Regions from separate parts of the Jezberella sp. genome, predicted to be linked through region 2. Evidence: predicted binding sites of a transcription regulator. Region 2 holds the regulator's gene; the other holds the start of a gene.

Region 1 (15,947 bases), on a different contig from region 2:
GCTGCATCTGTCTGATGGGCTGCCTCCCCTTGACGTGGCCTTTGGTTCACCGATGGTACTAGGCCAATTGATCATCGCAGTTGCTATTCATCTGTGTGCGATTTCAGGGTTCGGATTTTGTCTGAGAGCCTATGGTGCCGAGGCACCGCTTGAGGCGCTGATGGTCGCCTTGCCTGCGCTTGGCCTCTTGAGCTTGTTACCTATCAGCATTTCAGGCTGGGGACTGCGCGAAAGCACCTTTGCAACGGTGCTGACGCTTTGGGCAATTGACCCTACTATCACGCTCATCAGTTCAGTCACCTTCGGACTCGTCAATTTAACCACCAGCCTTCCCGGTGCTTGGACATTGCTTCAACGGGTCAAGCATCCCATCAACTCGACAGAACAAGCTTAATAAATTATGAGCATCAGCGTTGACACCATGCGAACCATCGACCGACGCGTCGGGGTGCCGCTCTGCGCATTGGTAAGCCCGTTTGTTCGCCTCGCAGACTGGTTAAGAAATCTTGTTGCCCCTGCCCCAACCACACCCCAGAAGTTGCTTTTTATCGAGCTGTCAGAAATGGGAAGCGCAATCATTGTGGACCCGGCGATGCGAGACGCGCAAGCAAAAGGGGCTGAAATATTTTTTCTCATTTTTAAAAGTAACCGCGCCAGTCTGACCTTACTCAATACGGTGAGGCCTGAGAACATACTCACGATTGACGCTTCAGGACTTTTCACCCTGATTCGGGATACGCTGAAATTCTTGATTGATGCGAGACGACACAAGATCGACACCGTGATCGACCTAGAGCTCTTTTCTCGATTCACGGCTTTATTGACTGGCCTCAGTGGCGCTAGTCGACGCATTGGCTACGACATTTTTCATGGCGAAGGCTTATGGCGCGGCAACATGTTGACGCATCGAGTTCACTACAACCCGCATCAGCACATCGCCAAGAACTTTCTCGCGCTGGTTTATGCCGCGTTTACCTCTCAAAAAGAAGTCCCTTACAGCAAGGTTTATTTTCCGGACTCTGCGATTGAGATTGCAAAAGCGCCAATTGAGTCGACGTGCTACCACGAGGTCATTGGCCGCATCGAGCGACTAGCCAACGAAAACGGTCTTGAATACCGCCACGGCACACATCCCTTGTTTTTGATTAACCCCAATGCCAGCGAGTTACTGGTTCAGCGCAGGTGGGCGCCCGAAAGCTTCTCGGCCTTGATCGTACAGATCGAACATGAATGGCCAGATAGCCTGATTTTGATCACCGGTTCGCCGCAAGAGATCGCTTACGCAGAAAACGTCAGACTTGGGGCGAATGTCCCCAACGCCCTGAACTTCGCTGGCGAAGTCAAATTCAATGAGTTGCCGGCGCTTTACACCCTTGCCGATGTCATGGTGACGAACGACTCCGGTCCGGGGCATTTTTCTTCTGTTACCGATCTACACACGGTCGTCCTGTTTGGCCCAGAAACGCCTGCGCTTTACGGGTCTTTGGGCAAATCAATCCCGATTACTGCCGCGTTGGCTTGCTCGCCTTGTGTCAGTGCCGCTAACCACCGCAAAACGCCCTGTCAGGACAACGTTTGCATGAAAGCGATCTCGGTGAATCAAGTCATGGAAAAGGTCATCATTCAATATCAAGCCGCGGTCACGCATCAAGCCTTTCATCCGTCTGTGTTGGTGAACTGATGAGTCTGAACAACAACGAGACGACGGTGACCCAGACGATCGAGCCGTTGAGCGACGTCACGAACAGATCCTTTAGCAAGGCTTCCTGGTTATTGATCGGCCTGCCGCTTCTATTGTGGGCATTGGTTCATTTCAGCGTGCCAGAGCCATCCCTGTTTTATTTCATTAATCATCAGGCACAAGCGCTGCCTGATGTTTTTTGGGGTTTTTTTGTTTTTTTAGGCAATGGATGGGGCTTATATTCGTTAGTCTTCCCCTTAACGCTGTTCGCGCCCCGCTTACTCGCTGCTGGCGCACTCAGTGGTTTGATCGCAGGATTACTATCGCGTTCGCTCAAGCTTTGGTTTGACCATCCGAGGCCGGCTAGTGTGCTGGATCCGAGTACCTTTCATATTGTTGGAAATCCACTACTCCACCTCTCTTTCCCGTCTGGCCATACGCTAACTGCGTTCTCTGTTGCGACCGCCTTCTATTTTGCCGCGACCACAAACAAAAGAAAGCCTCTTTGGATCTTATTTCTGATCGCCACAGGCACGGCCGTCGCCAGAGTCGCGGTCGGTGCGCACTGGCCGGCTGACGTGTTTGCTGGGGCAGCGATCGGCATCTTCAGCGGCTTAGTGGGCGCTTCAGTTTGCAACAAGGCCTCAGATCGGTCGTTCAATCGCCGTTCGTGGGTACATTGGGTGTTCATGATCGGTGCCATTTTAGATGCTTACCTTCTGTCCACCACTGTGCTGGATTTTGATACTAATCATGGCTATCAAGCCTTAGGGCTGACGGTGATAGCGATTACCTTGTTGAGCCTTGCATCCAAAATCATCCGAGAGCAGTATCCGCCAAGCAAGTAAAATAACTTGCTCATTGCAGCCAGACGCAATAGCCTAAGCGATTAGAACACCGCATGGGAGACATCATTGAGACTGCTTGCTGCAAGATACTGTTCACCGTTTGTGTTGCTCGCCTCGTTGCTCGGGCTGAGTCTGTCAGCCACCGCTCAAGACTTTCCGAAGCAACCGATCAAGCTTGTTGTGCCCTGGGCACCAGGCGGCAACGTAGATATCACTGCTCGAGCGGTCGCCCCTGCCTTGAGTGACATCCTTGGGCAGCAAGTCGTGGTTGAAAACAAACCTGGGGCGGGCGGCTTTATCGGCACAGTGGGCGTGGTCAGATCGGCTCCCGATGGATATACCCTGATGCTCGGTTCCAGTGGTTCGATTTCGGTCGGCCCTGCCTTGGCGCGCAACCCGCCGTACGATCCAACGAAAGAATTGGTTGCTGTTGGCCCAATTCACTCGGTGCCGATGGTGTTGACCGTGTCATCCAAGAGCAATATCAAAAGCTTTGCCGATTACGTCGCGTATGCCAAGCAGCCGGGTAACTCGGTCTCCATTGGTTCAGCAGGTAATGGGTCTAGCCAACATTTAGCGCTTGAGCTGTTGGCGTTTCGGTTAGGGATCAAACTCAATCACATCCCCTACAAAGGGAGTGGCCCGGCCATTAATGACTTGTTAGGTAACCAGATCGACTCAATGATGGATCAGTTGACTGCCTCGATCGGCCACATTCGCAGCGGTAGCTTGATTGCCATCGCGCAGAGTGCAAAAGTCCGATCCGCTCTGTTGCCCGATGTGCCCACGTTCGAAGAACTGGGCGTCAAAGACTTCGATATGGTGACGTATACCGGTATTTTTGGGCCAGTCGGCATGCCCCCCAACGTGCTGGATAAACTGACTGCAGCGTTGCAACAAGCCTTAACGACGACCTTAGTGAAAGCTCGGTTTGACAACTTAGGGGTCGACATCATTACGCTTGACCGCGCTGCGTTTCAAGCCTACGTTGACAAAGATTTTCATGCGTCGCAGGCCATTGGTAAAGCGGCCAACATTGTCATCAATGAATAATCTGAAGCAAATGCGATGCCCGCATCGCAAGAACCGCACCAGATCGGTGAATTGTTCTAAGACGCACTGATTTGGCGCAAATGGTGCGCAGGCGATGCACCAACAATGCGATGATGGTTGATTTGACCAATGCCTTGGCATGATAGTTGCTTGAGCAGAAAGACACACTCGTCCGGAGCTCTGACATGCGCCTCAAGCAACCTCTTGTTCAACCAGCCAATCTAAAGCGCCGGCAACTTGCGCTGAGCACGGCCAAAACACTCGGCGCCGCGGGACTCATGTCGCTCGTTGACCCCATGATCAGAGCGGGTGCTTGGGCAGCTGGCAGCGACGCGCCTGAAAAGACGGAAGTCAAAATCGGCTTCATCCCGCTGACTGATTGTGCCTCGGTGGTGATGGCTTCAGTCATGGATTTCGATAAGAAGTACGGGATAAAAATCGTTCCGTCTAAAGAAGCCTCTTGGGCTGGCGTTCGCGACAAACTAGTCAGCGGCGAGCTCGATGCAGCTCACGCTTTATACGGTCTCATCTATGGGGTGCAGCTTGGCATTGGTGGCCCTAAAAAGGATATGTCCGTATTGATGACCCTGAGCAACAATGGTCAAGCGATCAGTTTGTCGCAGAAGCTTGCGGAAAAGGGGGTCAAAGACGGTGGGTCGCTTCGCGCGCTGATGACCAAAGAGCCTCGCGAGTACACCTTTGCCCAGACTTTTCCGACGGGAACTCACGCGATGTGGCTCTATTACTGGTTGGCCGCCAACAGCATCAATCCACTCAAGGACGCGAAAGTCATCACCGTGCCCCCACCACAGATGGTCGCCAATATGCGGGTGGGTAATATGGACGGTTTCTGCGTTGGCGAACCGTGGAACGCAAGAGCTGTCGCCGACAAAATCGGTTTCACCGCCACGACCACTCAAGCAATCTGGAAGGATCATCCAGAAAAAGTACTGGGTTGTACGGCTGAGTTCACCAGCAAATATCCTAATACGTCGCGAGCAATGGCAGCAGCGATTCTCGATGCCTCGAAGTTTATTGATGCCTCTGTGGCCAATCGAAGAAAGACCGCAGAAGTGATCGCCACGAAGTCCTATGTGAACACGGACATGGATGTCATCGTGGATCGCATGCTGGGCCGTTACACCGATGGCATGGGTAAAACCTGGGACGACCCTGACGCCATGAAGTTCTTCAACGACGGGCACGTCAATTTCCCCTATCTCTCGGATGGCATGTGGTTTTTAACGCAACACAAGCGCTGGGGTCTGCTCAAAGAGCATCCCGACTATCTCGCGGTTGCATCAAAAATCAATCGCGTCGACATTTACAAAGATGCCGCCCGTGCCGCCGGCGTTGCTGTGCCCGCCTCTGACATGCGCACCTCGACGTTGATGGATGGCAAAGTGTGGTCTGGCAAAGATCCGGTTGCCTATGCAGACAGTTTCAGTATCAAAGGCTGACCGAAAGATGCTGGCCCAGACCAAACCTCACGAAGTCCTGTCTATCGACGAGGAGGACGAACGCACCACACTGATGGCGCGTGAGGTTCGACGCCTTGCGATTCGTGACAAACTGCTTTCTGTACTTGAGCCTGTTGCCCCGGCCCTGTTAGGCAGTCTTGGCTTTTTGCTGTTTCTCGCGATCTGGCAAATGATCCACGGTGCCATTGCTGAGATCCCTTCGCCTGGCTTCACCTTTAACGCAGCGGTCGAACTGTTCTCGCATCCTTTTTACTCGAACGGGCCAAACGATCAAGGCATTGGTTGGAATATCTTATCGTCTTTGCGACGAGTCGCTTTGGGCTTTGGGTTTGCCGCCTTGATCGGCATCCCGACGGGTTTTGCCATCGGCCGTTTCAAGGTATTTGGTGCAATGACCTCACCGATTATCAGCCTGTTGCGTCCCGTTTCCCCATTGGCTTGGTTGCCGATTGGCTTGTTGCTGTTTAAGTCAGCCAATCCAGCGGCGATCTGGTGCATTTTCATTTGCTCAATTTGGCCCATGATCATTAACACCGCCATTGGGGTCGAGCGAATTCCCGCTGATTACATGAATATTGCCCGGGTATTGAATCTGTCGGAGTGGAAAGTTTTCACCAAGATTTTGCTACCCGCCACCCTACCGTACATGTTGACGGGTGTGCGCTTATCGATTGGTACCGCTTGGCTGGTAATCGTCGCAGCCGAGATGCTCACGGGCGGTGTTGGCGTGGGATTCTGGTTGTGGGATGAATGGAATAACCTCAAAGTAGAGAACATCATTATCGCCATCTTCGTGATCGGTATCGTAGGCCTGTTGCTCGAGTACTGCCTGATTTCCATCGCCAAGCGCTTTTCCTACGAGTAACCTCAGGATTCAAAACGATGTCGACTGCTCATCTAGACCGCTACTTGCTGATCGAATCAGTACAGCAGACTTTCAAGACAAAAAAAGGTCCCTTCGTCGCACTTAAAGACATCGACTTGACGGTGAAAAAAGGCGAATTCATTACCCTGATCGGGCACTCCGGATGTGGCAAATCGACCCTGCTCAATTTGATCGCAGGCCTCACAATGCCCACACAGGGCCGCTTGATTTGTGCCGGTCGCGAAATTGCGGGGCCAGGCCCGAGCCGGGCCGTGGTGTTTCAAAATCATTCATTGCTGCCGTGGTTGACTTGTTTCGACAATGTTTACCTGGGCGTTGAGCGGGTGTTTGCAGTATCCGAGTCGAAAGCTCAATTGCAAGATCGAACTGCTGAGGCCATGGCGCTGGTTGGTTTGACACATGCGCAACATAAGTTGCCTCATGAAGTTTCCGGAGGGATGAAGCAACGCGTTGGCATTGCCCGAGCTTTAGCCATGGAGCCGCAGGTGCTCTTGCTCGACGAACCCTTTGGGGCTCTCGATGCACTGACTCGAGCAAATCTTCAAGATGAACTGATGCGCATCATGGCCGCCAAACAAAGTACTGCTGTCATGGTTACCCACGATGTTGACGAAGCGGTCTTGCTGTCGGATCGAATCGTCATGATGACCAATGGGCCTGCAGCAACCATTGGCGAGATATTGAGGATTGAACTCGACCGGCCTCGCGACAGAGTTGAACTGGCCAACGACGTCAATTATCAAGCCTACCGCACGGCAGTGATTGATTTCTTGTATCGCAAACAAGGTAACCCCGCGCTTGCCGCGGCATAAGGCAGATGACGATGAAGAAAATGAAACTAGTCCTCATTGGCAACGGCATGGCGGGGGTACGGACGCTCGAAGAACTGTTGAAAATTGCACCTGATCTCTACGAAATCACCGTGTTTGGTGCCGAACCTTACCCAAACTACAACCGTATCTTGCTCTCACCGGTTCTCGCGGGTGAACAACGGCTTGAGCAAATCATTCTCAATGACTTGGATTGGTACTCAGCGAACCAAATTCGACTGCATCTGGGTAAACAGGTCGTCAAAATTGACCGAAAAGCTCGCACGGTGATTGCCGACGACGGTACGGTCGAGACCTATGACCGGCTGCTACTTGCCACCGGCTCGTTGCCCTTCATTTTGCCAGTGCCGGGCAAAGACTTACCGGGCGTGATCGCCTATCGAGATATCAAGGACACCAACGAAATGATCACGGCCGCTCAACACCATGAGCACGCGGTCGTCATTGGCGGCGGGCTCTTAGGGCTCGAAGCAGCCAACGGCCTGAGAACGAGGGGCATGAAGGTGACGGTCGTGCATTTAGCCCCGTGGCTCATGGAAAGACAGCTTGACTCAGTCGCGGCTAACTTATTGCAAACCAGCCTGGAGAGTCGCGGGATCGCGTTTCAACTCAAAGCTCAGACAGAAGCCTTATTACCAAATGCTGAGGGCACCCGGGTCGCCAGTGTCAGGCTCAAGGATGGTCACGTGATCAGGGCTGATCTAGTCGTCATGGCGGCAGGTATTAAACCCAATACCGCGCTGGCGGAGTCGGCTCGTATCCATTGCTCGCGCGGCATTATCGTCAACGACACGATGCAAACTTTCGATCCACTGGTGTATGCCGTCGGCGAATGCGTGAACCATCGGGGCTCTGTTTATGGGCTCGTCGCCCCCCTCTTCGAGCAAGCGAAAGTTTGCGCAAATCATCTCGCCGAGTATGGGATTGCACGCTATGTCGGCTCATTTACGTCGACCAAATTAAAGGTCACGGGTATCGATTTGTTCTCGGCAGGCAATTTTATGGGTGGCGAGGGATGTGACGAAATCACGCTTGCCGACCCCGGTTCAAATGTCTACAAGAAGCTGGTCATTAAAGACGACAAACTCGTTGGCGCTTGTGTCTACGGGGATACCGCAGACAGTACCTGGTACTTCAAACTTTTGCGTGAAGAAAAAAACATTGCGAGCATCAGAGACTCATTAATTTTCGGTGAAACGAATATCGGCGACGTGGGCCACGAAGGCCATAACAAAGCGGCCGCCATGGCTGATAGTGATGAGGTCTGCGGCTGTAATGGTGTAAGCAAAGGTCGGATCGTCAAAGCCATCAAGGACGAAGGTCTCTTCACGCTTGACGAAGTGCGCAAATGCACGAAAGCCAGTGCCTCCTGCGGCTCTTGTACAGGCTTGGTCGAACAAATTCTGATGAACTGCCTGGGGACCAATTACTCTGAAACACCCGCCAAGAAAGCCATGTGCGCTTGTACCGATAGTTCGCACGAAGATGTTCGCGTCGCCATTCGGACTCACAAATATTTAACGCAACAACAGATTAGAGAAAATCTCGGCTGGCGTACCCCGTCAGGTTGTGCGAGCTGCCGGCCGGCGCTGAACTACTACCTGATTTCAACCTGGCCACATGAAGCAATCGACGATCCACAATCGCGCTTCATCAATGAACGCGCCCACGCCAACATTCAAAAAGATGGCACGTATTCGGTTGTCCCACGCATGTGGGGCGGTCTCACCAACGCGAGCGAGTTAAGGCGCATTGCCGACGTTGCGGACAAGTACAACGTCCCGACTGTCAAGGTCACAGGGGGGCAACGAATCGACTTGCTTGGCATCAAAAAGGAGGATCTGCCGGCGGTCTGGAAAGACTTGGGGATGCCTTCTGGGCATGCCTATGGCAAATCAATCCGAACCGTCAAGACCTGCGTCGGCTCTGAGCACTGCCGCTTTGGCACCCAGCTGTCGATGAACATGGGGGTCTCTCTCGAACGCATGCTATTCGGGATGTACTCTCCCCACAAAGTGAAACTCGCCGTCTCAGGCTGCCCCAGAAACTGCGCCGAGGCAGGGATCAAGGATGTCGGCGTCATCGGGGTTGACTCGGGTTGGGAGATCTATGTCGCGGGAAATGGGGGCATCAAGACCGAGGTTGCCGAATTTCTCTGCAAAGTAAAAACCGATGAAGAAGTTCGAGAATATTCAGGGGCTTTTATCCAACTGTATCGCGAAGAAGGCTGGTACCTTGAGCGGACGGTTCACTATGTACAACGCGTCGGTCTTGATTACATCAAGGCTCGCATACTCGGAGATGCCAAAGCCCGTGCAGATCTGTATGACCGCCTGCTCTTTGCGTTGAAAGACGCACCCGATCCTTGGCAAGACTTTGAGCGAGCAGGTGTCGACGCTCGGCAGTTCAAGCCGATCACACTCACGACGACATAAATCTCTACACCGAAGGCATAACGGGTTGATGGCAATGGAAACAACAGACTGGGTATTCGTGGTGAAGCGGGACGACATCCCCGTCGCGGGCGCACGCGTGATTGAAGGTGCTGCAGCTGGCCCTATCGCCATTTTTCGATCCTTGGATGACGTGGTGTTCGCGCTGCTCGATCGCTGCCCCCACAAAGGTGGACCACTGTCGCAGGGCATCGTTCACGGCCACACGGTGACTTGCCCCTTGCACGCCTGGAACATTAAGCTCTCAGACGGTTGCGCCCACGCCCCGGATCAGGGTTGTACTCGCTCGTACGCGACGCGCTGCGAGTCAGGAGATATCTTCCTCTCACGCGCAGAACTCGCGAGCGATTAATGCCAGCCGACGAGACAAGGAACTCGCTCGTCAAAACGACCTGTTGCTATTGTGGGGTCGGTTGCGGCATGCTGGTCGAAACCGAAAGTATCGCTGGAAAACTGAGAATCAAGCACGTCGAAGGTGATCCTGATCACCCTGCTAATTGGGGTCGCCTTTGCAGCAAAGGGGCCACGCTTCACCTGACAGCACAACCCCATGTTTATGAACAAACGCGCGCGCGACATCCCGAGTGGCGACAGAGTAAATCATCACCACGCAGCGCAATCCAGTGGGATCAAGCGAATGAACTCGTCGCGAGCCGCTTTGCTGAAATCATTCATGAGCATGGCCCAGACGCCGTTGCCTTCTACGTGTCAGGTCAAATCCTGACGGAAGACTATTACATCTTTAACAAGTTGGCTAAAGGCCTGATTGGCACGAATAACATCGACACCAATTCGCGCCTGTGCATGTCAAGTGCTGTGGCTGGGTATAAACGCAGCCTCGGCGCAGATGCGCCTCCTTGCACCTACGAAGACATCGATCATGCAACTGTCTTGTTCATCACGGGCTCTAATGCCGCCTACGCCCATCCGATCTTATTTCGACGAATCGAAGCAGCGAAAGAGAAAAATCCAGATCTGAAAATCGTCGTGGTGGATCCACGGCGAACAGATACCGCTCAAGCGGCCGATCTGTTTTTGCAGATTTTACCCGGCACGGACATGGCGCTTTACCATGGCATGTTGCACCTGATGCTCTGGGAAGGATGGCTTGATCAGGAGTATATCGAGGCACACACCGAGGGATTCAGTGATTTAAAAGCGCTGGTCAAAAACTATCCACCCAAAACCGTCGCGCAGCTTTGCGGTATCTCGGAAGCGGACCTCTTTGAAGCAGCAAGACTGTTCGCCACCTCAACCGCGACACTCTCCTTGTATTGCCAAGGTCTTAACCAATCTACCTCGGGCACAGCAAAAAACAGCGCTTTAATCAACCTGCACCTGGCAACCGGGCAAATTGGCAAAGCCGGTGCGGGGCCGTTTTCACTGACTGGTCAACCCAATGCCATGGGAGGGCGAGAGGTTGGTGGATTGGCTAATCAGCTCGCTGCCCATCGTGACTTGAACAACCCCACCCACCGGCAAGAAGTCGCGGATTTCTGGGGCGTCACTGAGGTTTCGCCGACACCTGGCCTGACCGCGGTTCCCATGTTTGAGGCACTTCGCTCAGGCCGGTTAAAAGCCATTTGGATTGTTTGTACGAATCCAGCACAATCGCTCCCCGATCAGACGTTAGTCCATCAAGCGCTAGAGGCTGCTGAATTCGTTGTGCTGCAAGAGGCTTATGCCGGTACGGCAACCGCAGCGTACGCCGATGTTTTATTACCAGCAACCACCTGGGCTGAAAAAGACGGGACAGTCACCAATTCTGAACGACGGATTTCTCGCGTCAACGCAGTCTTACCGGCGTTTGGTGAGTGTAAAAACGATTGGCAGATAGCCGTGGATATTGCGCGACTTCTCGAGAAAAAGCTCTCGCGGGCGCGTCGCAAGCGCCAAGCATCCATGTTTGACTATGAGACCACAGAGGCGATCTGGTTAGAGCATCGGGCATTGACCAAGGGACGAGATCTCGACATCAGCGGCTTAAGCTACCAAATACTAGCGACAGAGGGCCCCGCCCAGTGGCCCTATCCAGAGGGAGCCACCACGGGAACATCTCGCTTATACGAAGATGGTCGCTTCCCCACGGTCAACGGCAAAGCGCGGTTTATGGTCGAAGACTTTAAAGCGACAGCTGAATCCACGACTGCGCGCTATCCCATCGCCCTCACGACAGGGCGCTTAAGAGACCAATGGCACGGCATGAGTCGCACCGGCACCATTGCTAGGTTGTTCGCCCACGCGCCCAAACCAACCGTTGAAATCAACGCCGCGGATGCACAGCGACTGGACTTGAGGGAAGATGAACTGGTTTACGTAACCTCTGCCCGCGGGGTTCAAGTATTACCTGTGTCAATTTCTCAAAGTGTGCGTCCGTCTCAGGCATTCATTGCTATGCATTGGGGTCCCGAATACGTCGCAGGGCATGCTGGCAAGTCAATGAGTTTAGGCGTCAACGGTTTGACCAACTCAGCGTATGACCCTGTATCCGAGCAGCCCGAATTGAAGTTTTCTGCCGTGAAGATGACCAAGGCCAACCTACCTTGGCATTTGCGTGCGTTTGCTTGGTTCGATGAGGATCTCGCTTTGACGGTGCAGAGCAGGGTTCGCACGCTATTGCCTGAGGTCACCTATGCAAGTTGCGTGCTATTTGGCCGCGACGATGAGCACCGTCGGACCGGTGTTCATCTCACGATGGCAGCGACGACCTCTTTTGAAGACGAACTGATCCACACAGTGTTGGATCTGTTCAATCTCAGCGCTTGCACCGAGCGAGAGTCTGCCCTGAGTTACAAAGATCAGCGACGAGGCATCAGAAGGCAAGTGCATATCTTGCACTCGCAGAAGGGTCGGCAAATTAATAAGGTATTTGCCTGCGGGGGGTTGAAAGATATCGCCTCAGCAAACTGGTTAATGGGATTTTTAGAGCAATCAACAGAAGTATCGTCCTTAGGTCGATTACTGTTGGCCCCGAGTGACGCGCCACCCATGGTGTTAAAGGCTCGTGGACGGGTAATTTGCAACTGCTTAAACGTGGCGCAGAGTAGCATCGTAGAATGTCTACAGAAGATCCAAATGACGGACCCCAAGCAGGTGATGGCCGCCTTACAAAGCGAACTTGCCTGTGGTACTGCCTGCGGATCATGCATCCCCGAAATCAAGCAAATGATGGCAATACATGAGCATTAGTGCATATCTCAAACAAATTGGTCGTGGCAGCAAAGGCGCGAGCGATTTGACCAGAGAGCAGTCCCGAGACCTTTTTGCTCGAATCTTGACTAAGACTGTCTCCGATCTTGAAATAGGTGCGTTTTGCCTCGCCATGCGAATCAAAGGTGAAACTGCCAACGAACTGGCGGGTTTCTATGACGCAACCCTTGACCTGATGCCTCGTTTGTCGTGCGACAAGCCCACCATTTTGCTGCCCTCCTACAACGGTGCCAGAAAAACCATGTTGTTGACGCCTTTGCTGGCGAAAATGCTGGCTGACCTCGGCTACACCGTTCTCGTTCACGGCGCGCATGAAGAAGCCGCCCGTACCGGGTCTGACGACGTATTCAAAGCGCTGCAATGGCCCATTGCAAACACCCACGCTGACATCAGCCTGCATCTGGATAAATCGCGACTGGTTTACTGTCCGCTGTCTGTGTTGTGCCCTGCCTTGTCCCAACTGCTCGATGTCCGGCAGACCATTGGTCTGCGTAACAGCGGCCATATTCTGGCCAAGTTGCTCAATCCCTTTGATACCCTGACCTTACAACTTTGCAATTACACGCATCCGGCTTATCCGACGATTCTCGACGAATTTTTTACCCTGCATCCTGCTAACGTCATCTTGATGCGGGGGCACGAGGGTGAGCCTGTCGCCAGTCCACGACGATTACCCAGCCTGCACATCAAGCTGAACCGTTCGACTGTTTGTCTTGACACCGAGCCTGTGATCATTGAAGAAGATACCGGCGCCCTTGATTCAATTGCACTAAATGAGACGGTTCGTCACTATGGGGCATTGCTGGCAAAGTCCAATACCGCCCCCTTGACCTTGCTCAAGCAAATTCAGGTGATTCAACAAGCATTCAACACCCTGAGCTAACATGGCGACATGACAAACCAATCACCAGTCAAAGCCCTCGTCTTGTTCGCACATGGATCTAGAGATCCCAACTGGCGAAGACCGTTTGAATCGATGCTCGCGGATTTAAAAGCGCGGCACGCTGGGCTTAGTACGCTGGCTTTTCTTGAAAACATGCAACCCTCGCTGGCTGAGGCGATTGGCGACATGGCGCGCGCCGGTGCCACGCACATTGAGGTCATTCCGCTATTCTTGGCGGTGGGTGGGCACTTGCGCAAAGATCTGCCACTGTTGCTTGCAGAAGCCGGCAAACATCATGAGGGCGTTTGTATCCGGGTAGGAGAAGCTGCAGGCGAAAACGAGGCGGTGCAACAAGCGCTGGTGAGCTTTGCTTTGACTCAAGCAACCCGCGATTAATTGGTTCGGTCGATATGCGTGAGCAGGTCAGTCGCCAGAATACGAGCCACCACCCCGCCTCGGATAGTGAAATCCGTTAACGGGACGTCAACTGGCCCAGCCGACATGGAAGTCGCTGTCGCGTTACCTAACACCAGTGACTTGAGGTTAGTCAAGTTCAGTTGCAGCGTGTCACCTTGCTTATAGATTTTCTCGATGCGGTTACCATCGGTCGAGGTTGCCTGAACCCAGCAATCCCCCGTGAACGTCAACGTTAATTCTGAAACCGTGTGTGCGGGTGCCTGCACGACGTCATTGAGCGCCTGCGTCGCCAGATTTTGGTGAGAAGCCACGGTTTGGCTTGCGGTCGTTTCGCTGGTTGGGGTTAATTCTGGGCGAGTCGACTCTGCCGCACTTGGTTGGGCATCGGCAAGATCCGTGTTCTTGTCGCTCGCCGCGGTTGACGCCACAGCCGTCTTGTCAACCTGCTGAATGTTTTCTACCGTCTCGTTTTGCGCTAAGTCTGCGTCTTTCGTTCTGAGTTCGTTAAACGTCACAAACCCGACAATCACGCCGACCACCACAAAACTCGCCGCAATCATCGTGCTTAGCCTGCGGTCACTCGACTCATGGAGTTGAAACTTACCGAGAGCCTGGCGATTCTGAGGATGTTGTTCTAACCCGATACGGCCTGTTGCTTGCTTATTGGTGAGCGCCGCCTGATCGAGACTGGCGACAATTTCTGCGGGTAGCGGCAGATTTAAAAAGCTGGCATATTTCTTGGTCGCCTGCACATAGAACCAGTCGTTGTAAAAAGCCTGGCGATTATCAGCCTCTAGCCCGCGTACTTGATTGGTCGACAAAAGCAGGCGGTTTGACACATCCTGCAAACTCAAGCCCAACTCAGTCCTATGCCGCACAAGCAAAGCACCAAACGTGACAGCTGAGGCGTCTTTCTCTAAAGGTGAGTCCATGTGTTGGGCGATAGCAAGCGGTGCGTTGAATGAAATCCAAACTGACGATCTCGATTTTAGCGCTGGCTTACCCTTTATATAGCTGCGACTTTAGCGTTTTCAACTAAGTCAAGGGGTGTCGTTACTTTTTCGTTACGTATAAACCACAAATTCGCGTTTTTTACGCTCCAATTCGAACGCTCGGTCGGTGAACGGCAGCCGTCAGTCGTACCTGCGGATGACTCAACAACGTTTACGCACAATGCAACAGCGCCGTTTTGGCAGGAAAACCCTTTTGAAATCCAGACTAGTCTGCGATGGCATAGTTATTGCTTGCCAGAGAGCCTCTTCACTGAGGCTCTAAAGGATCGATCATGACTGCTAGCACAACCGTACCTACACCCGTTCAGGCCGCGCCGAGTCTATTGAACTCAAAATGGATCCAGCTGCTGCTGGGCTTGATTTGTATGATGGCCATTTCCAGTCCGCAATATGTCTGGGCACTGTTTACCAAACCATTTCTAGCCGAGCTAAAAGTCGAACTCGCTGCGCTTCAGGTGACGTTTTCAATATTGATCGTGTTACAGACGTTCTTCTCGCCCTTCCAGGGCTACCTGGTCGATCGATTCGGCGCGCGTGCGCTACTGACTTTAGGTGCACTTCTCACCGGTATCAGCTGGATACTATCCGCGCAGGTATCGACCGTGTGGGGTCTTTACCTGACTTACGGCCTATTGGGCGGACTGGGCACAGGCATCGTCTACGTGGGTGTGGTGGGCCTGATGGTGCGCTGGTTTCCGACCTCAAGAGGCTTCGCAGTCGGCATGGTTGCGGCAGGGTACGGCATGGGTGCGATCATGACGACTTTCCCGATTTCGGCCAGTCTCGCTCAATATGGTTATCAGCAGACGTTGATGACCTACGGGGCCTTGATGGGTATCGTTGGCATGCTCGCAGCGCAAGGCTTACGCATGCCAACCTTCGTGGCTCAGGTTCAGTTGCCGACCACTGACGCAGCCACTCAAGTCGAGTCTGTCAAACCAATGACCATGCTCAAAACACCTGTTTTTTGGTTGATGTTTGGCATGATGACGATGATGTCAACCTCTGGGTTGATGGTGATCTCGCAGATGGGTGCTTTTGCCAAAGACTTCGGCGTGGCCAATGCCATGGTGTGGGGGATGGCAGCGTTACCGTTGGCGCTCACCATTGATCGATTCACCAACGGCCTGACCCGACCCCTGTTTGGATTTATCTCTGATCGTATCGGACGTGAAAACACCATGTTTATTGC
Region 2 (15,947 bases):
GACGCGATCGAGGTGTCTGTTGCCGCTCGCAATACAACCGTTGAACGCATCGACCAAAGCGCCCACATGGTGCCGCAGGCCCACAAGCGCGACGTGTTAAGCCACATTATCCGTGAAAGCGGCTGGCATCAAGTGCTCGTGTTTACTCGCACCAAGCACGGTGCCAATCGCCTCGCTGAAAAGCTCGTCAAGGATGGCTTGAAATCCGCAGCGATTCACGGCAACAAGAGCCAAGCGGCTCGTACCCGTGCACTCGACGACTTCAAAACCGGCAAGGTCTCGGTGCTAGTCGCCACCGATATCGCGGCACGTGGTATTGACATTGACCAACTGCCTCAAGTGGTCAACTTCGAGTTGCCGAATGTGCCAGAAGATTACGTTCACCGCATTGGCCGCACGGCTCGCGCGGGTGCAAATGGTTCGGCATTGTCGTTGATTGATAACGATGAGCTGAAATACCTACGTGACATTGAGCGTTTGATCAAACGCAAGATCACGGTTTTGCCAGCCCCAACCGGCTGGACCGCGTCTGCCCCTTCGGCACACGGCGCTGACGACGACGAGCGCGCCGCAGGTCGTCGTGATGCGCCGCGCCGTCCAAGACCAAACGGTAATGCATCGCCCAACGGCAATCGCTCGACGGCAGCGCCCAGTCGTTCAGGCCCGCCCAGAGCACGTACCGGATCAGCGTCTGGTCGTCCTCACGCGAGCGCATCAACCGGCGCAGCGGGTCAAGCCAACAGAGCTCGTCGCCCCGCCCCCTTGAGCAAATAACCCGACTAAAATCTCGCGCCATGAGTATCCAAACAGAAGTCGCTAGGCGTCGCACATTCGCCATCATCTCGCACCCTGATGCGGGCAAGACAACCCTCACCGAAAAGCTGTTGCTTTTCGCAGGGGCCATTCAAATTGCTGGTAGCGTCAAGGCACGAAAGGCGTCACGGCACGCCTCTTCTGATTGGATGGAAATCGAGAAGCAACGCGGTATTTCAGTCGCGTCCTCCGTGATGCAAATGGAATACCGAGATTGCGTGATCAACCTGCTTGATACCCCTGGCCATCAAGACTTCTCTGAAGATACTTATCGTGTACTCACAGCGGTGGACGCGGCGCTGATGGTGATCGATGCGGCAAACGGGGTCGAACCACAAACCATCCGGCTCCTGCAGGTTTGCCGGGCACGCAATACCCCGATCATTACCTTCATCAACAAAATGGACCGAGAGGTCAAAGAACCCCTTGAGCTGTTAGCTGAAATCGAAGAACATATCGGCATGGATGCGGTTCCCATGTCGTGGCCCGTTGGCATGGGCAAGGCATTTGGTGGCGTGTTTGATATTGCACGCGACCAGATGCGACTGTTTCGACCAGGCCAAGAACGCCGCGACGACAGCAAAGACGACGTCATTGATGGTCTCGATAATCCTGAGATCGCCAAGCGCTTTGGCGATGCATTCACCAGCGCAAAAAACGACATCGAACTGATTCAGGCGGCGGCCCCTGCGTTTGATCGTGCTGCCTTCCTGGCGGGCAAACAAACCCCTGTATTTTTCGGCTCTGCCATCAACAACTTTGGCGTACAAGAGGTGCTGGATGCGCTCGTCGATCAGGCCCCACCACCTGGTTCCCGAAGCGCTACTGAACGGCAGGTCAATCCTGAAGAGCCAAAATTCACTGGCGTTGTGTTCAAAGTACAGGCCAATATGGATCCGGCACATCGCGATCGCGTCGCCTTTGTCAGGGTCAGTTCGGGGAAATTCAATCGCGGGATGCGGCTAAAAGTATCCCGTAATGGTAAGGAAATCAGACCCAATAACGTCGTGTCCTTTTTGTCACAACGCCGTGAATTGGTTGATGAGGCTTACGCGGGTGATGTGATTGGTATTCCCAATCACGGGATCTTGCATCTTGGCGATGTTCTCACCGAGGGAGAATCCCTGCACTTTACCGGTTTACCGTTTTTTGCACCTGAACTGTTTCAAGCAGTTGAAGTCAAAGATCCTTTACGTATCAAACAGTTACGCACAGGCCTAGCTCAGCTTGGTGAAGAAGGTGCCATTCAAGTATTTCGACCCATTGCCGCAGGCGGGGCTTTACTGCTCGGGGCGGTCGGCCAACTACAGTTTGAAGTCGTCGCGCACAGGCTCGCTGCCGAATATGGCTGTGAAGCACGCATGATGCCCTCGCGCTACAGCATGGCCAGATGGATTACTGCTGAAGACCCTAAGGAATTACGCAAATTTATCGACGCGAATGCCTCACATATCGCCTATGATGTTGTCGAAGCGCCAGCCTTTTTGGTAACGTCTGGCGCTCAACTTCGCGTCGCAGAAGAGCGCTATCCCTCGATACGTTTTCATGCCATGCGCGAACACGGCGCAGCCCCTTCGGCTGCTCACTAACTGAGACGAAAGACCATGTCATGGCGCGTGTTAATCGGATTTCTGTTGATTGTTGCAGTTGCCTGTTGGCAAGGTGGGATCAAACTCGGGGAGTGGTTGGTCAATAAGGCACCCGCAAGTATTGCTTCAGCCAACGATGCCAAAATCCAGAGCGCACTTGACGACAAAAGCAAGCAAACCCTCGCCGAACCACCACAACCACGGACAGACGGGACGCTTGGACAGCCAAAAAGCATTGCACCGGTTGAATGGTCGATCGTGCGTACCCACGTCGATGGCGTTGTGCGTGATTCTGAGGACATGATCCGTATTGACGTACCAAAAGCCGAGGCTGATATGCCTGATCGTGCGTTGTCTGCGGGCGGTACGCAATGGCCGCAAGGGCCGTCTGATATTGTCACCATCGACGCACCCAACACGCCTTTGGCGCCACGCTCGCCCGACGTGCCAAACCGCCCTGCCGAGCCGTTAAAACCAGCAACTCCCAACAGACTGGTGATCTCTTGGCAACAGGCGTTAAAAAATGATCTGGATCAATGCAGCAAACTGAAATTCTTTGATCGCCCACGCTGTGTTGAGCAAGCGCAACGCAGATATTGCGAACCCAACCACGCGTGGGGGCAAGCAAGTAATTGCCCTAATCCCAACGCGTCATTAAGCCACCCCGGAGGCGGTTAAGATCGTCAGTTCGCCTGTGCTTGTGATTTTCTAAGCGGCGCGGTGGGTATACGCAGTACTTCACGATATTTCGCCACGGTTCGCCTCGCAACGCTAATACCGTCCTTCTCAAGCAAGCTAACCAGTTGACTGTCAGACAGCGGTTTATGCCGGTCCTCAGCGTCAATCAAGGCCTTGATGCGCGTCTGGATCGCGGTAGCAGAGGTCGCTTCGCCCCCCCCTGATGAGGCTAAGCCTGTACTAAAGAACCGCTTTAGCTCAACCGTTCCGAAAGGGGTGAGTATGAATTTTTGCGTTGTCGCCCGCGAAATGGTCGACTCGTGCATCCCAAGTTCGCCAGCCACATCTTTCAACGTTAAGGGTCTTATTGCCTGCCAGCCTTGCAAGAAAAAATCTTGCTGATAATGAACGATGACTTCAGCCACTCTGCGGATGGTGTCAAAGCGCTGGGCCACATTACGGATGAGCCACCGCGCCTCTTGCAACTTACCATGCAAGTCGGCATTTGCGCCTGACCGTGCCGTACCAAGGGCTTTCGCATACATTTCGTTCACGCGCAGTTTGGGCATGACCGCATCATTCAGAAATACCCGCCAATCGGCATCGACTTTGCGAACGATGACGTCGGGGACGGCAAATTCAGCGGCGGGACGCGTCCAGTTAGAAGCGGGTCTCGGGTTCAGTTTCAAAATGAGTCCGTGAGCCAGCTTCAGCTGGCTTACATCACAACCCAGCATATCGCGGAGTTTGCCCATGTTACCGGTCGCCAATATAGGCAAACCGATCCTGCAAATTTCACGAGCCAGCGCCAATATGTTGCGGTCTCCTGCCTCAGGATATTGACTCAAATCCGCATACTGCAACTGTAGGTCAAGGCACTCAGACAGATCGCGAGCACCAATCCCCGGTGGGTCAAACGAATGCAACAAGTTCACCGCAACCGCAAAATCGTCGATTGTTAAGCCAAGCGCAGGATCCATCCACGTCACAATCTCTTCCAGCGGTGACGCCAGCAATCCATCGTCGTCCAGTTCCTCGATCAAAATCTCGACCAGCGCCGCATCTCGCACCGAAAAACGGGTGGTCTTCAATTGATCCAGCAAATAATCACGCAAACTGCTCTGCACCGCAGACTCGGGCCGAACATCCTGGTCATCATCGCGTGAATCGCGAGACGACTTGAAATCGGCGGATAACGTGGTTGAATCGAACTCGGCATCTGAATTCGTTGACGCTTTCGCGTCTGCCCCAGCATCGTGGCTGTCGACATTTGCAACAGGGGTCGCCATCGCGTCGTAATTCATGGGCACTTGCCCAGCCGCGTCCGCCGAGACTTTTTCGTCCCGTTCGCTGTCCTGTCCTTGTGACTCAAGCAGTGGGTTTTCGGCCAGCGCCCGGGACACCTCTGATTCGAGGTCAAGCGTCGACAGCTGCAAAATCCGTAAGGATTGCTGCAGGGCTGGGGTCAACGTCAACTGTTGACTGGTTCTCAGTTCGAGTAATTGTCTGCTCATGGGTACAATATTGTGCATGATGATCTCACTCAATACACAAAATCGCCACCAAGATCGGCGTTTATTACAAAAAATGTGCATCCAGCTCGCTTGGTTGCCCGTGTTAATCCGTTTGCTGGTCGTGGGCGTGGTTGGTCTGGCCTGGTTCTCAATCTGCGTCACGGTCTTACAAAGAACAGCTGGGCTGCGCTATGACAGCATTAGCTTCCTGAATATTCTCGGGCCTCAAGTGCTCGATTTCCTCAACCGTATCAATTGGTATATCTGGGCTGGTTTGCTGCTGATTGTGACATTGTTCATTCTCGGTGCGATCAGAAGCTATCTCATCAAAAGTATCTTAGCCGGCCGAAATGCACTGGTGCCACTCGACTTGATTGAAACACTCGCTACACAGCTGTCACCCGAGGCGCTGGATGTTCTTAAATGGGTCTGGAAGGACAAAGAAGTACCCATCAACTACGGCCATATTCGGACAACCTTAAAACAATTGAGAAGTGGGCGCGTCCGAAAACTCGCCCTGGCTCGTGCCCAAAAAGCCGCCATTGATGCAGCGCTGGCAGCGAGTGGCATCGGCCCGTCGGCGAGTGTTGAAAAATCCCCAAGCGCCTCACGCGGTCAGTCAACCGGTTGAGCGCAAGTTGCTTTTATTATCGATTTATGTTCGACTAGCGACATGGATGCAATTTTTATGACGCACTCCGGTGACGTCTCAACTTCGAAAATCGATCTCGGCCTTGCTGTCGAGGGCGTTCGTTCGTCTGTTGCATCTCGCGATCTATCGCACACCCCTCTATCGCTACTACTAGCGATCGGTTGCCGGGCCTAGCGTCCCGTGGCAGTCCGGCAGCCATCCGCCACCCATTCATACTAAAACCTGGCAAGATCCTGTCAGGTCTACATGCTAAAAAGTAAAAATCTCTTGGGCTTAGTACGTTAAGAGATATTTGTCATGATCCGAGGTCACTATGCTTTCCAACCCTGCAAGTAAATACATTCCCTTCAAGCCCTTCGAGCACGACTTTGTCGAACGAACCTGGCCAACTAAGCGCATCACTCATCCGCCTGTCTGGATGAGCACCGATCTGCGCGACGGCAATCAATCCTTGATTGAGCCGATGAGCGTCGAGCGCAAGTTACGTTTTTTTGACATGCTCATCAAGATTGGTTTCAAAGAAATCGAAGTTGGCTTCCCGTCCGCGTCACAAACAGACTTCGACTTCGTACGCAAACTCATTGATGACAAACTGATACCCGATGACGTTACGATCATTGCGTTGACGCAAGCTCGTCCAGAACTCATTGCGCGCACCGTCGAGTCAGCCGCGGGCGCTAAGCAAGCGATGATTCATTTGTACAACGCCTGTGCCCCTGGCTTTCGCCGCATCGTATTCAACATGAGCCGCGATGAGGTTAAACAAGTCGCGATTGATGGCACACGCTGTGTCATGGCCGAGATGGCGAAGTATCCGCAAACGGATTGGTTTTACGAATACAGCCCCGAGGTCTTCAGCACCACTGAGCCTGACTTCGCGCTCGAAGTTTGTAACGCGGTCACCGAGGTCTGGCAGCCGACACCTCAGAAAAAAATTGTCTACAACTTACCCGCGACCATTGAGGCCACAACGCCCAACATGTATGCCGATCAAATCGAATACATGCACAAGCACTTGAAGCACCGCGATTGCATTGTGGTTAGCCTCCATCCTCATAATGACCGTGGCACAGCCGTTGCTGCAGCAGAGTTGGGTTTGATGGCAGGTGCCGACCGCGTCGAAGGGTGTTTATTTGGCAGCGGTGAGCGCACGGGTAACGTTGATCTCGTGACACTCGCGTTGAACCTCTATACCCAGGGCATTCACCCCGGTCTGGATTTCTCGGATATCGACGAAGTTCGCCGCTGCGTTGAATATTGCAACCAGTTGCCCGTCCACCCGCGACACCCTTATGTCGGCGATTTAGTGTTCACCGCCTTCTCTGGCTCACACCAGGATGCCATCAAAAAGGGATTCGCTGTTCAAGACCCCAATGGGGTCTGGGAAGTCCCCTACTTACCCATCGACCCAGCAGATCTGGGCCGCAACTACGATGCGGTGATTCGCGTCAACAGTCAATCAGGTAAGGGTGGGGTGTCCTACCTGCTCGAACAAGAGCATGGTTTGGTGTTGCCACGTCGCCTGCAAATCGAATTCAGTCGCGCGATTCAACGGGTCACGGATGAGACAGGTCGCGAAGTCACTGCAGATGATGTTCATACCGTTTTTCAATCTGAGTATCTGACGTTGACTAAGCCCTGGCGTTTGATTAAACACAGCATCACTGGCAATCCCTCGGCCGCGGCGGGTCAGAGCTTTACGATTGAAGCCGAGTTCGAAGTAGATGGTGAACGTCGTGTGCTTCGCGGTGGTGGCGATGGTGCCATCTCGGCCTTTGTAGATTGTTTGGGGTTTCCTGTTCGCATCGTTGACTATCACGAGCATGCCATCGGTACTGGCACGGATACGCGTGCGGCTTGCTATGTTGAGGCTCGAATTGCTGACGGCAATACGGGTTTCGGCGTAGGCATTGACCGTGATATCGTGACCGCATCGTTTAACGCGGTCTTAAGTGCAGTCAACCGCCACCAAGCCACAATGTGACAAGGTGAGTTGTCAGTGCGTTAGGTTAACGGCCTGACGCGATTGACTCCAACGCCAGCAACTCGGCCTCTTCAAACCCTGCCGCCCGTCGGGCGTCAAGATTGAAGGGGCCTTTTAACGTCGGTGCTCGGTACATTTGTGCTAGGTCGGCATAGGTCGTCAAGGGATCCAGTCCACGCTGTTCGCAGACATAGCGATACCATTTGTTACCGGTGGCGACATGAGCAATTTCGTCTCGCAAAATGATATCGACAATGCCAGCGGCCGCCTTATCGCCCCCGCTGGCTAACTTGTGCCGCACCAGCGGTGACGCATCCAACCCTCTCGCTTCAAGGGTCCTCGGGACAAGCGCTAATCTCGCCAATAGATCTGCTTGCGTGCGTTCTGCCATCTCCCACAACCCATCATGGCAGGCAAAATCGCCATAGGTGTAGCCCATCCCCTTCAAGTGATCGCTAAGCAACTTGAAATGAAATGACTCTTCTTGCGCCACCGTTAACCAATCTCGATAGAAATCTTCTGGCATCTCGGCAAAGCGCCAAATGACATCCAATGCAAGATTGATGGCGTTGAACTCAATATGAGCCAGCGAATGGATGAGCCCTGCCCTGCCCTCAAGCGTATTGACGCTTCGATGCGGCAATTGTGCTGGCGGCACCAGCGTCAGCGAGGGTCGCCCGGGGATACCCTCTGGCGTCGGTATACTTGTCTTAAAATCAATGGGGATTGAAGCATGCATCAGCCACAGAATGCGGGCTTTGCCAAGCGCATCAGGCTGTCTCAACGCCTCGAGCGCCAGGTTTCTCAGTTCTGTCTTCATTCGGTTATCTTACTCATGTTTTTTGCGAAAAACCTATGACACCCAGTGAACGGTTGACCAGCCAACGTCGTATTCCGCTTGCCGCTCTGATTCCTGGTTTGCTGGGGCTCGTTCCTTTCTGGTTTCTCGCCATCGCCTCTGGGCATGATATAGGGCTTGACCCGATCAGCGCATTACTCGGGTTGCTGTCTTACGGCGCCCTCATTTTGAGCTTTGTGGGCGCGCTCTGGTGGGGCATCGCTGCGCACGCCGAGGCGGATGCACAGCGCAACGCGATGTTTCTCTGGAGTGTCATCCCAGCCCTCATTGGCTGGTTCGCCTTGATGGTCACCCCCGATGTTGGTTTAATCCTGCTTGCATCAGGCTTACTACTTCAGTGGGCACTGGATTTAATGCTTTACAAAAAACAACCAAGACTCATCAGCGTGTGGATGCTGCGGCTACGCACGATCTTGACCATCGGTGCATGCACTGCGCTCGTTTTTGGATGGTACGAATTGCACCATGCCATAGGCTCAGTTGCTCACCACTAAGGCAAAGGCACAGACAACCTCGCTTTTAACCATCGCGCGCATCATGCCGCATCAACGTCGTTTTCCCGAATAGGCTTTCAATCAAGTCCACGGCCAATTCAGCTGTCTTGTTGCGCACGTCCATCGCGGGATTTAACTCAACAATATCCAATGATCGCAACCGACCGGTGTCGGCAATCATTTCCATACACAATTGTGCCTCGCGATAGGTTGGGCCACCTCTGACCGTTGTGCCAACGCCTGGCGCAATTTCTGGATCTAAAAAATCAACATCCAGACTGACATGCAGATGAGTGCCTTCATCTAACTCGGCGAGCGCGTGGCTCATGGTTTCGCGCATGCCCATCTCATCGATGTAGCGCATATCAAACACTTCAATACCGATGTCATGCACAAGACGCTTCTCGCCTTGATCGACACTGCGAATACCAATCTGGCGAATCTGGGTGGGGTGTAGCGCTGGGATATGCCCACCGATCTCAATCAGTGCTTGCGGTCCCATGCCGCACAGACACGCGACCGGCATCCCGTGGATATTGCCGCTCGGCGTCAGCGCGGCGGTATTGAAATCAGCATGCGCATCAAACCACAAGATCAACAATTTTTTGCCTTGCTCTCGGCAATGACGCGCCACTGCACTGATCGATCCGATCGCCAGACAATGGTCGCCCCCCAGCATCATGGGGATTTGACCCGCCTGCAACTCGTCGTAAACCGCGTCGTGTACCAGCTGATTCCAGCGGGTGACTTCGGCAAGGTGGCGAAAACCATTGACCGGTGCTTGCCAAGGATTGTTCGGGCCGACAAGGTTGCCGCGATCGTTCACGACCAGACCGAATTGGCTGATCGCTTGCACAATCCCAGCAACACGTAATGCTTCAGGCCCCATACGACCACCCACGGTGCTTGCGCCAATATCGGTTGGCGCACCAATCAGACTCACTCCCGCCCGTTGCTGGGCAACCTGCTTGGTCATGCCTCGCTCGTTACTTTCTTACGGGCTTTTTTCTTGGACACCGCAAGCATGGTGCCGCGACAATCCGCCGCGCCACAGCGGCAAGCGTATTGCGCTTTCAGTGTTTTGGTCAGCTTTTCATCGATCACCAAACCATAGTCATAGTTCAGCTCCGCCCCACGGGCGATCTCTTGTTTGGCTTCAATATAGACACGCTTGCCACCCTTGCCTTCACTGCTTTCGCAATTTGGCTGACACGAATGATTGATCCAGCGTGCATCGTTGCCATTGTCATTGCCGTCGATCACTTTGCCCGAACTCAAGGAAAAGAAGAAAGTGTGAAAAGGATCGTCAGGGTTGGTGGGATGTCTGCGATCGGCTTCAGCAGCGCTGATGGTTTTCCCGCAATATTCGATGATACGAGTGCCGGCAGGTATCTTACGGGCTGCAAATACACCACGTCCGTGAACCTTCGATTGACGAACAATGTGCCAGGGCTTATCGATTTTAGTCATGAGACAACTTGCTTGATTCAACGGTAAAGAGAACGACAGCTTAGTCCTTTTTGACTGCAAAACAGTGTTGCAGCTCAGGAAATTTCGACGATCGTACCTCATCGGCGTAGCGTTCGACAGCAACGCGCATTTCATTTTCAAGATTCGCGTAGCGCTTCACAAACTTAGGCACGCGTGCGCCACTGAGACCTAGCATGTCTTCGGTGACCAAAATTTGTCCATCGCAGGCGACAGAAGCACCGATACCGATCGTTAAGGTTGGCACTTCGGCCGTGATTTTTGCCGCCACTGGTTCAGCGAGCCCCTCAAGCACAATGCCGAAGGCCCCCGCTTCATGCAGGGTCACGGCGTCATCCATGATTCTCTGAGCAGACTCAGTCGTCTTACCTTGGGCGAGATAGCCGCCCATGGTGTTGACGTACTGAGGCATTAGACCAATATGCGCCAACACCGGAATCCCTCGGGCGACCAGGTACTCAACGGTGGTGGCCATGACAGAACCGCCTTCGAGCTTCACCGCATCAGCGCCCTGTTCGAGCAGAGCAGCTGCGTTTCGGAAAGCCTGTGCGTGCGATTCTTGATAACTGCCAAAGGGCATATCAGCAATGACACACGCTCTATGCGTCGAGCGGACAACTGCCGCGGTATGCTGGGCAATCTGGTCAAGCGTGATCGACAGGGTATTAGGTAGCCCGTAGGCGACCATCGCCGTTGAATCACCAATCAAGATAAAGTCAACGTAATCGTCAATGATTCTGGCCGTCGATGCGTTGTGCGCAGTCAAGGCGACGACTTTGCGATGACCTTTGCATGCCACCAACTGGGGCACGGTCAGGCGTTTAACTTCTGCGTGCACGCTCACGGATTATCCCTTATTCGTCACCGGCGACTTCGGCCACCACCTTGGTTGCTTTCTTGGCAACTGTTTTGGTGGCTTTTTTCGTTGCTGTTTTGCTTGCCTTCTTCACGGCGGTCTTCTTTGCGGCTGCCTTTTTGGGTGCAGCCTTCTTAGCAGCAGTTTTAGTCGCTGATTTGGTTGCCGTTTTTATCGTTGTTTTTGCTGCTGTTTTTCGGGCGGGTCGATCTGGGCGAGCCTCGAACTCGAAACTCACTTTACCGTCTGCCCCGCGCGCAAGATACGCTTTGAACTTGCGGTTCGTGCGGCTAGACACAAACCCTTCTAGTAGGTCTGTCTTGCCTGTCGCGAGCAATTTGCTCATCTGCTCGGCACTGACCTCTTGCTGCAGAATGACCTTGCCGGATTTGAAATCACAGCTGCGCTCAGGCCCGACCGATTTCTCACACAAATAACTCATGCCATGTTCGAACACTCGAGCACTACATTTGGGACACGCGCCAAGCGGCGTGTGGCCAGAAAAGTCTACCGGTTCAGCGTTATCGTCATCGTTTTGACCGAAGTCAAAGGCGAGTTTGCATTCGCTATCCAAGGTCAGAATCGCGGCAAAGGGTCGCCCCATCTTACTGATGAACCCCTGCATCGGCCCTATTTGCTTATCGCGCAACAGCGTTTCGACTTCAGCAGGCTCAAAGGTTCGGCCACCTGGGTGTTTACTGATCGAAAAATCGCACTGCGTGCATGCGTAGCGACGATAGTTCTCTTTCACTACCGCTGAACACTTGGGGCAAGGGGTCGTCAGCGTAATGTAGTCACCGGGCACCGTGTCACGATCATATTCTTTCGCACGCTTTACAATGACTTGTGTCATCTGTGCAATTTCACGCATGAAAACATCGCGCGCTAATTGGCCCTGCTCCATTTGCTTGAGCTTATGCTCCCATTCGCCTGTAAGTTCTGGCGACGTGAGCTCGTGCACATCCAAGCCTTTGAGTAAGGTCATCAGCTGACGAGTCTTGGCCGTGGGCACTAGGTCGCGTCCTTCTCGGCGCAAATACGTTTCGTTGATCAAACCTTCAATCACCGACGCGCGGGTAGCCGGTGTGCCCAACCCACGTTCAGACATGGCTTCACGAAGATCTTCGTCCTCGATATCCTTGCCAGCCTTTTCCATGGCCGATAGCAAGGTGGCTTCGTTGTACCGAGCAGGCGGCTTGGTCACTAATGCAACTGTGTCGATTGCGTCGGTACGAACGGTTTCACGATCAGCGACGGCCACGAGGTTGGCATCCTCTTCTTGGGCCTCTTTGCCGTAAACCTCTAACCAACCAGGTGAGGTCAACACTTTACCTTTGGTTTGAAAATGGTGACCGGAGACGACCGTAATCCTCGTCGTTTCACTGTATTGCGCGGGTGGGAAAAACACCGCCAAAAAGCGCTTCACGACGAGATCGTAGAGCTTGGCTTCCGCCTCGCTTAACTCTTTAGGGATCTGTAAGGTGGGGATGATCGCAAAGTGATCTGACACTTTGGTATTGTCGAAAATCCGTTTGTTCGGTTTGATCCAACCGTTCTTGGCAATTTTGGCGGCATGGGGTGCCAACCCACGGGCAACACCCTCACCTTGTGACAACGCACCTACCGTTTCAATCACGGTGGGGATGTAATCCTCAGGCAGGTGCTTAGAATCCGTTCTCGGATACGTCAGCGCTTTATGGCGCTCGTACAAAGACTGAGCAAGCGCCAACGTCGTTTTAGCAGAGAATCCAAACCGACCGTTGGCAGCACGCTGCAACGAGGTCAAATCAAACAGCGCGTCGGCGCCTCGACTGGTGGGCTTAGCCTCTTCTGTCACGACCCCATTCTGGCCACGACACGCGACCACGACGGTTTTTGCTGCCGCTTCTGTCCAGAGACGCGATTCGACTTGTTCTTTGTCATCCGGATCCGACTTCGCAAACTTCGGATCGAACCAACGGCCTTCGTAAAAGCCTGCGGCTGCCACGAAACTTGCACGAACTTCCCAATAATCGCGAGAGACGAAATGACGGATCTGCTCTTCTCGCCTGGCCACAATCGCCAGTGTCGGTGTCTGCACTCGCCCGACAGGGGTTTTGAAAAACCCACCGTCCTTGCTGTTGAACGCCGTCATTGCTCTGGTGCCATTGATACCAACGAGCCAATCAGCCTCGGCTCGTGACCGCGCCGCAGCCTCTAACGGTTTAAGCGACTCGTCAGTACGCAACTCGGTAAACGCTTTGCGAATCGCGTCTTGCGTCATCGACTGCAACCACAGCCGCTGCACGGGTTTGTTCTGCCCTGAATATTGCTGGATGTAACGGAAGATCAGCTCCCCCTCGCGCCCCGCGTCACAAGCATTAATCAGTGCGACAACATCTTTTCGTTTGATCAAACGCACCAGCATCTTTAGCCGCTCGGTGGTCTTTTTATCAGAGGGATTCAATTCAAACTGCGGGGGAATCACGGGCAAATGGGCGAAGCTCCATTTACCTTTGACGGGATCATTCGGGGCAATCAAACTCAATAGGTGGCCGACACTCGACGAAAGCACATATTTTTCGCTCTCGAAGTAATCGCCTTCACGCGTAAAGCCGCCCAGCGCCCTTGAGATGTCTAGAGCGACTGAGGGTTTTTCAGCAATGATTAATGTTTTTGTCATGTCTATCCAAGTACACCGATGAGCTTGGCGCACATTAAGGCATGCTTAACCCAAATAGGTCAAGGCATACCGGGCGCATCATAAATGCGTTATCAATTTCCGTGCAAGTTAGCACGTTGTGACGCTTGACCCCAAATTCGGATAGCTTCAGGCCAAAAAAGTTCAAGCGTTTTAGCGTGAATAGGCTCAAATCCTAAGAGTTTCCACGTTTTTTGTAAGGTTTCTATTGGATTCTCCGTGTCGAATGGCTGAGCGCCATTCTGTTTGGATAATTTCTGGCCTGTCGCATCCAATATCAAAGGAACATGCAAAACCGTCGGTTGCGAATAACCGAGAGCATCATTTAGCAGGCGCTGCCTTGCCGTGCTACTGAGCAAATCCTCGCCTCGCACAATCGCCGTCACCCCCTGGGCGGCATCATCCACGACCACGGCCAATTGATAGGCCCAAATTCCGTCGGCGCGTTTCAAGACAAAATCACCCACGGCCTGCGCAACATCCTGCTCCATCCTGCCTAGTCGCCGATCGTCAAACGTCGTCACACCGCTAGCTACCTTGAATCGCCATGAGAGCGCCGGACGGCCCGGCAGCAACCCGTGGCGACAGGTGCCCGGATAAGGACGCTCACCCTCCGGAAACTGTCCTTGCAAGCGCAGCACAGAATCGGCGATTTCGCGCCGAGTACACCCGCAGGGGTAGACGAGCTGTCGTGCCGACAAGTGGTCAAACGCAGCCTGATAGTGGTGCAACCTTGCAGATTGGCGCAGAATTTCGCCGTCCCAGCGCATGCCCAAGCGGGTCAACTGCGCAAGGATGGCGTGATCAGCGCCAGGGGCATTACGCGGGGTATCGAGATCTTCGAGCCGAAGTAGCCACAAGCCATCGCTCGCGCGGGCATCTAGATAACTTGCCAGCGCGGTCACAGCAGACCCCTGATGCAGAGGCCCACTGGGGCTCGGCGCAAAACGTCCGACGTACGGCAAGCCCGTCAATGCAGCAAATCAATGCAACAGTCGGTCTTCATCATCACGCAGCAATTCTTCGAGGATCAAGTGATCGACTTCCGCTTCTTGGCTCCAGAGAACCATGAGGGCGATGATCTTGATCTTCTCAAGCGAGACAGGAGACTCAGCCGTTGCCATCGCTCGATCAATCACGATCTCTCTCAACGCGGGCGATAAAGCCTCGGTTGCTTCAAGAAACGTGATGAATCCGATCGAGTCTGAGCCGAGATGGCTGTGCTCGGTGTCTGCATAGACCCGCGTGCCGCTGCCTGGGGATTGCGCCAATCCGACACACTGTTCTGTCGTCTCGGCTAATCCCATCAACCAGCCCAAGGCATCGTCGATGTCTTCATGCTCAAACCCCGCCGCCGCTAGGCGCTTAGCGAGTACATCAGCTGATGGACAAGCCTCTGGGGTGTAATAGTTTTCGAACAGGTACACCAGAATGTCAAACATGAGGTCGCCTATTTAAAAACCGGGAGCCGGATTGGACTCCCGCTGTTGTAATTTCACTTTACGCTCAAATTCTTGTGCAGACAACGTCTACTGAAAATATATTTTACTCGTGGTTAAGATGCGACATTTGATCCTGCCGATGGCTGCATGCTTAACAACGCCACCCCTTCTGCGACCTGATCACCGACAGCAAAATAGACCTCGCCCACCACGCCATCTGCCGCTGCCGAAATGGTGTGCTCCATTTTCATGGCCTCCATCACCAGCAAAGCATCGCCCGGTTTAACCGCACTACCCGTGTGGACATGAACGGCAATAATTTTCCCAGGCATTGGGGCGGTCAACCCTCCCGCAGCGCTATCCAAACTTCGATTTGCCTGCGCCAACGAGTCTGCCGACACGAATGTCATTTGTCGCAACGAATCAAAAACATGCACGACCTCTGCCTCTTGAATCACCGTTGCACGATATTGCCCATCGCCCACGACAAGCCTGAACGCCTGAGCGGGTGCTTGCAAATCAGGCGACGAACTCCAGCTAAAGTTGATGGTTCTGTCATCTACCGTTGCCGTCAATGTCTCGCCGATGCCTGTCAGGCTAACAACTCGTTTAATGTCTCCATCCATCAACACCAGCTGTCTTGGGGCCAAGCCCGACACGCGCCACGATCCGTCGTCGCACCAGGGATCTTGCCATGCTTGAGGCACTGATCCCTGCTTTTCTTTTAAGGCGAGTGCCGCAACAATCAAGGCCTGATCCGAAGCAAGCGAACGGGTTGGCAACAAGGTTTCGCGCTCTTGCTCGATCAAACCCGTGTGCAGTAGCGCGTTTGCAAATGCGGGGTTAGCCATCAATCGGCGCAGAAATTCAACGTTAGTATGCACACCCACAATCCGAG

The links. Region 2 encodes sigma-54, which starts transcription at its own class of promoters, with help from an activator protein. Its sites were predicted from a motif close to TGGCANGNAANCTGCTTT; they were not measured.
Region 1: a site for sigma-54 is predicted at 3,718-3,735, ahead of AC1W8Y_RS13540 (CmpA/NrtA family ABC transporter substrate-binding protein). Genes of this name have one in related genera too.

The regions. Positions count from the first base shown of each region.
Region 1 covers NZ_CBAZRM010000018.1:21,445-37,391, reverse strand. The annotation lists gene AC1W8Y_RS13560 (lysylphosphatidylglycerol synthase transmembrane domain-containing protein) at 1-394, shown strand, start outside; gene AC1W8Y_RS13555 (glycosyltransferase family 9 protein) at 401-1,681, shown strand; gene AC1W8Y_RS13550 (phosphatase PAP2 family protein) at 1,681-2,529, shown strand; gene AC1W8Y_RS13545 (Bug family tripartite tricarboxylate transporter substrate binding protein) at 2,596-3,582, shown strand; gene AC1W8Y_RS13540 (CmpA/NrtA family ABC transporter substrate-binding protein) at 3,768-5,042, shown strand; gene ntrB (nitrate ABC transporter permease) at 5,116-5,928, shown strand; gene AC1W8Y_RS13530 (ABC transporter ATP-binding protein) at 5,946-6,761, shown strand; gene nirB (nitrite reductase large subunit NirB) at 6,773-9,214, shown strand; gene nirD (nitrite reductase small subunit NirD) at 9,243-9,584, shown strand; gene AC1W8Y_RS13515 (nitrate reductase) at 9,584-12,421, shown strand; gene ybiB (DNA-binding protein YbiB) at 12,411-13,325, shown strand; gene AC1W8Y_RS13505 (sirohydrochlorin chelatase) at 13,335-13,721, shown strand; gene AC1W8Y_RS13500 (helix-turn-helix domain-containing protein) at 13,718-14,674, opposite strand; gene oxlT (oxalate/formate MFS antiporter) at 15,028-15,947, shown strand, end outside.
Region 2 covers NZ_CBAZRM010000011.1:93,263-109,209, forward strand. The annotation lists gene AC1W8Y_RS10210 (DEAD/DEAH box helicase) at 1-774, shown strand, start outside; gene AC1W8Y_RS10215 (peptide chain release factor 3) at 795-2,402, shown strand; gene AC1W8Y_RS10220 (hypothetical protein) at 2,418-3,080, shown strand; gene rpoN (RNA polymerase factor sigma-54) at 3,086-4,594, opposite strand; gene AC1W8Y_RS10230 (hypothetical protein) at 4,668-5,225, shown strand; gene leuA (2-isopropylmalate synthase) at 5,560-7,230, shown strand; gene AC1W8Y_RS10240 (ferritin-like domain-containing protein) at 7,256-8,050, opposite strand; gene AC1W8Y_RS10245 (DUF3429 domain-containing protein) at 8,086-8,583, shown strand; gene rocF (arginase) at 8,609-9,559, opposite strand; gene AC1W8Y_RS10255 (SET domain-containing protein) at 9,556-10,053, opposite strand; gene panB (3-methyl-2-oxobutanoate hydroxymethyltransferase) at 10,094-10,915, opposite strand; gene AC1W8Y_RS10265 (DNA topoisomerase III) at 10,926-13,589, opposite strand; gene gluQRS (tRNA glutamyl-Q(34) synthetase GluQRS) at 13,682-14,572, opposite strand; gene AC1W8Y_RS10275 (Smg family protein) at 14,591-15,049, opposite strand; gene AC1W8Y_RS10280 (acetyl/propionyl/methylcrotonyl-CoA carboxylase subunit alpha) at 15,163-15,947, opposite strand, start outside.